2 regions of the Lederbergia sp. B243.17 genome follow, and region 2 is predicted to be linked to the other one. Evidence: riboswitches for the same ligand, from Rfam matches in the RefSeq annotation. Region 2 holds a riboswitch; the other holds the start of a gene.
The links. Region 2 has a riboswitch for cobalamin ahead of AC0TWI_RS01285 (ABC transporter substrate-binding protein). Riboswitches for the same ligand answer to the same signal wherever they lie in the genome.
Positions count from the first base shown of each region.

Region 1: linked by a shared signal. The riboswitch ahead of AC0TWI_RS08430 (ribonucleotide reductase N-terminal alpha domain-containing protein) and the one ahead of AC0TWI_RS01285 (ABC transporter substrate-binding protein) in region 2 are both predicted to bind cobalamin.

Region 1 is NZ_JBWBKF010000043.1:13,003-15,460, forward strand. Features, by position in the region: partial or broken gene AC0TWI_RS08430 (ribonucleotide reductase N-terminal alpha domain-containing protein) at 1-1,306, opposite strand, end outside; cobalamin riboswitch at 1,426-1,610, opposite strand; gene AC0TWI_RS08435 (MFS transporter) at 1,812-2,458, shown strand, end outside.
Region 2 is NZ_JBWBKF010000015.1:24,504-26,961, reverse strand. Features, by position in the region: gene AC0TWI_RS01290 (FecCD family ABC transporter permease) at 1-278, opposite strand, end outside; gene AC0TWI_RS01285 (ABC transporter substrate-binding protein) at 241-1,224, opposite strand; cobalamin riboswitch at 1,343-1,540, opposite strand; gene argS (arginine--tRNA ligase) at 1,671-2,458, opposite strand, start outside.

The DNA.
Region 1 (2,458 bases), on a different contig from region 2:
CATTCGGGTTTTTCCGATTCACTTCGTCGCGGTAGAACATGAACGGCGTGCCGGTCTCAAGCTGTGATTTCATGATCCTTGCCATGATTTGAATCGCAGGGACCTTTGTTTTGGTCAATCCGTTCGATTGGACGCACTCCTCGTACTTCTCGCGGAAGGAGCCTTCGCCTTTCTTCTCATCATAAAAATCCTCGAGAGAATAGCCCATTACCGTCTTCACTTCATGCGGGTCGAAAAGATACCAATCTCCGCGACGCTCGACCTGCTCCATGAACAGGTCAGGGAGGCAGACGCCGGTGAAGATGTCATGCGCACGCTGGCGCTCATCCCCATTGTTCAATTTGAGGTCGAGGAAGGAGAGGATGTCGGCATGCCAAACGTCCAAATAAACGGCAACCGCACCTTTACGCCGACCTAGCTGATCTACGCTGACAGCAGTATTGTTGAGCTGTTTGATCCATGGAAGTACTCCGGATGACGCACCGGAAAACCCTTTGATCGAGCTTCCGCGGCTTCTGACTTTGCCCATATAGACGCCGATTCCGCCGCCGTCTTTTGATAGCCGGGCGATGTCGGTGTTGCTGTTGTAGATGCCAAGCAGCGAATCTTCGACCGTGTCGATGAAGCAGCTGGACAATTGCCCGTGGGCAAGACCGGCGTTCGCTAGCGTTGGTGTCGCCACGGTCATATAAAGGTTGGACAGTGCCCAGTAAGCTTCGCCGACTAGCTTCGAACGCTTGTCGGACGGTTCGTCCTGCATAAGATGCATGGCGATGACGAGCCAGCGCTCCTGTGGCAGTTCGTATGTATTTTTCTCGTGGTCGGTAGCCAGGTAGCGCGTTGCCAGTGTGTGAAGGCCGATATAGTCGAAGAGCAGGTCGCGTTCCGGCTCGATCAGTTCGGCAAGCGAGAGGATCTCCTCACGGCTGTATTTTTCAAGGATGTTCGGCGCGTAAATGCCTTTTCCAGCGAGTGTCTTCAGCAGTCCATAAAAGTCGCCGTATTTTGCTTCTTTGTCATACGAACGGTTCTGGCTCGCTTTTTTATAGAGATTCTCCAAATATACTTTCGCCGCAACATGCGACCAGTGGGTGTTCACTTCATCAATGTTTTCGAGCGCCGTATTGATGAGAAGCTGGGTAATCGACTCGGCCTTCCATTCCTTTTTCGCGGAAATCGCCCGGATAACTTTTCCGGCATACTCTTCCGATTCGATTCCCGCCACGCGGGAAATGTAGTTGCGGAGCCGTTCTTCATTGAATTCAAGCTCCCGTGAACCCGTTTCTTTTTTGATGATGGTCGACATCAATCTCATCCTCCTAAGAAAAATAAAAATCCGCCCCGGGGAAGGAGCGGATGGAAAACGATAGGAAAGAGAAAGACCTGTTTCGCTATCGTTTCATCTCCTCAATCCCCGAAGAATTGAAACTCGGACAAAACCAGGCAGGTCTCCTGACTTATGCGTCATCCTACCGGGGAGCCTTCCCATATCCCGGTGGATACAGTGGCGATTCCCTTTCGTCGGCAATTACAGTTGCGGGGACAGTTCCGGACTTTCACCGGATTCCCTTTTAAACCCTGATGCGGGCACCTGATCTTGTTAAAATCTCAACATATGGTATTTTATAGAACTATCAAACACTAAATATAGTGTCAATAGCATACTATCATCTTACCCGGATTGTTGCAAACGAAACAGGTAAGTTCCTGTAGAAAATTACGGCTAAAATAAATTCATCCAATCCATTTACTTTTTGCCAATTCCGACTTATTATTGTTTAGGGTATCGAAATAATGAGTGGAGGATGTACATGAAACAGCTTCTCAAATGGAGTTCAAGCTGGAAAAGTTTCAACCGGAATATCAAGCTGGCGTTTATTGCCAATATATTCAGCCAAATCGGGCTGGGTATTTTTATGGTCATTTATAATTTTTATATTCGTGAATTGGAATTTCCCGATGCGGTGAATGGGCAAGTGATCTCGATGACAGCTTTGGCAACGGCGATCATCCTGATCCCGGCTGGCCTGTTGAGCGACCGGATCGGCAGGAAAAACATCATCTTGTTCGGTATGTTCTTTACAGGGATATCACTCGTGTTCAGGAGTGTGATCGAGCCGCAGCATCTGCTTCTTATTGCAGCATTCATGACCGGACTCACACAGGCGTTCATCCAAGTATCGACGATTCCGCTGCTTGCCGAGAATTCCTCGCCTGCAGAAAGGGTGAAGCTGTTCGCGCTTCATTTTGGGCTGATGACAGCCGCAAACGTCGTCGGAAACCTGATTGGAGGCTCTTTGACCGATGTTTTCGGAATGTTTTGGACACCGCTCATGGCAATCAGGGTAACGCTGCTTGCCGGGTCGGTCATCTTTTTATGCAGTCTTGTGCCGATCTGGCGGATTGATGAAAGGAAAAAGCAGCCGGCTGAAAAACTGGCGATGGAACAGAACCTGTT
Region 2 (2,458 bases):
AAGGCCGCCCCAGCAACAGCAAGGGATGCCCCGACTGTGCCCGCAAGCAGCACCCGCGGCAATCGGATGTTCATGACGATATTGCTGTGCATCGGGTCAGCGTTCTGCGCCAGATGAAACACGTCTCGGAAAACAATCCCGATGATTTCCGAAAACGGGACGCGGACGGTGCCAAAGCCGATTCCTGTCAGCATCGCCAAGAGCAGAAAGCCTGCCGCGATCAAATATGCAAATAGATGATTATTTCCCGAATACGTCCGGGTATACCGCTTTCGCAAGCTCCTCTACTCCTTCGGTGATCCGCGGTCCGGGACGGCTTGCGATATCCTCTTGAACTTCGAACACCTGCTTATCCTTAACTGCTTTCATATCTTGCCAGCCCGGCCGGCTTAGCAATTGGTCAACCGCATTCTCAATGTAATTATATTTGACAATGATGACGTCAGGATCTGTTTCGATGATCGCTTCTTCATTCATCGGCACATAGCCGTCTTGTTCTATTGCATTTTTCACATGGATCGCTTTGAGCATTTCATCCATGAATGTGTTTTTGCCTGCAGCATAAATCTCAGGTGCCGGAGAAATTTCTGTGAACACCGTTTTCTCGTCCTCTTCTTTAATTGTCTCCGCTTTTTCCTTAATCTTATCCATATCAGCCTTCATTTTGCTGACGAGCTCGTCCGCCTTGCCTTTTGTGCCTGTCGCCTGTCCGATCGTTTCGATCGTATCGTAAATCGCCTCAAATGTCTGTGCATCCTCGACGATGAAAACCGTAATGCCGCTGTCCCTCAGCTGCTGGAATCCGGACTCCCACATCGAAGCCGTGGAGCCGTGGGCCAGGACAAGATCAGGCTTCAGGGAAAGAATTTTTTCCACATTGAGGTCCATGCTTGCGACCTTTTCCTTGTCTGCTACTTCTTCAGGGTAATTATCCGATTCCGATACCCCGACGATAGCATCCCCTTCACCGAGTGCATATAGGATTTCCGTGTTGCTCGGCATGAGCGAAATAATTTTCTCCGGTTTTTTCTCGATCACGACATCCTGATCCGAGGCATCCTTCAGTGTAACCGGAAAATCGGCCTTTTCCGCTTTTTCCGTCTGGCGGGCATTCTGGTCTGGTGCAGGCGTGTTTTCTTTTTTCTCCGTATCGGCTTTTCCGCATGCCGCCAGCAAGCCAAGGACCAGCAGCAGGCTCAGCCATAATGATGCAAACTTCTTCACTTGATCTTCCTCCCCCAATTCGTTTTTAAAAATAAAAAAACATCTCCAACCCAAGGAGATGTGAAAGCAAGCAGGCAGAAAAAAGCCTTAAGCCCGCCCCCATCCTCGCAGGGTCGTGAATTGATTGTCGGAATCGGCAGGTATCCTGGCTTTGGCTCATCGCGCGCTGCTCCTTCCCATACATTCGTACAGTGGATCATGCAGTTTGCTCCCCATTACAGTGGCGGGACCGCGTTGGAATTGCACCAACTTCCCTTTTCATTCCCTCATCGGCACGCTGCCGCATGACGGGAAAACCGGCTCCAAACTATGTAATTCTGTGAATTGCACTTCCGATTATACACCATTCGGGCAATTTGAACAGGAAAGATCCCGGTTTCCGCCAAAAAAAACAGACAGGCACATAGGAAAGCGTTGCTCCCCACGTGCCTGTCTCTCTGGAACACTTACATTTTTTCAGGCGCTGACACCCCAACAAGTTTCAGTGCATTTTTGAGTGTAATTTGGACCGTTTTAATAAGGGCCAGCCTTGCTTTTGTTCCGGCAAGGTCCTCCTCGTTCAACACCTTCTCCGCATTGTAGAAGCTGTGGAAGGCAGAAGCGAGTTCATAAATATAGTTTGTGATTCTGTGGGGAATCCGCTTTTCCGCAGCGTCTGCAATAATCAGCGGGAACTCCCCGAGCTTCTTCAGCAAGTCAACGGCTTTCTCAGACTTCAGAACTGAAAAATCAGCTTTCTCGTCGATTTCCAAGCCTTTTTCAGCAGCGGAACGCAGAATGCTGCAGATCCTTGCGTGAGCGTATTGCGCATAGTAAACCGGGTTCTCGTTCGACTCAGAGACAGCCAGGTCGAGGTCAAAGTCGAGATGTGTGTCCGGGCTTCTCATCGCAAAGAAGTAACGGACTGCGTCAAGACCGACCTCCTCGATCAGCTCGCGCATCGTTACCGCTTTTCCAGTCCGTTTGCTCATTTTCATCTTCTCGCCATCTTTGTACAGATGAACAAGCTGGATGATCTCCACTTCCAGATCCTCCGGGTCATGTCCGAGCGCTTCCATCGCCGCTTTCATCCGCGGAATGTAGCCGTGATGGTCCGCACCCCAAATATTGATCAGCTTGTCAAAGCCTCGGTCAAATTTATCCTGATGATAGGCGATGTCAGGCGTAAGATACGTGTAAGAACCGTCATTTTTGATCAGCACCCGGTCTTTGTCATCTCCGAACTCCGTAGAAC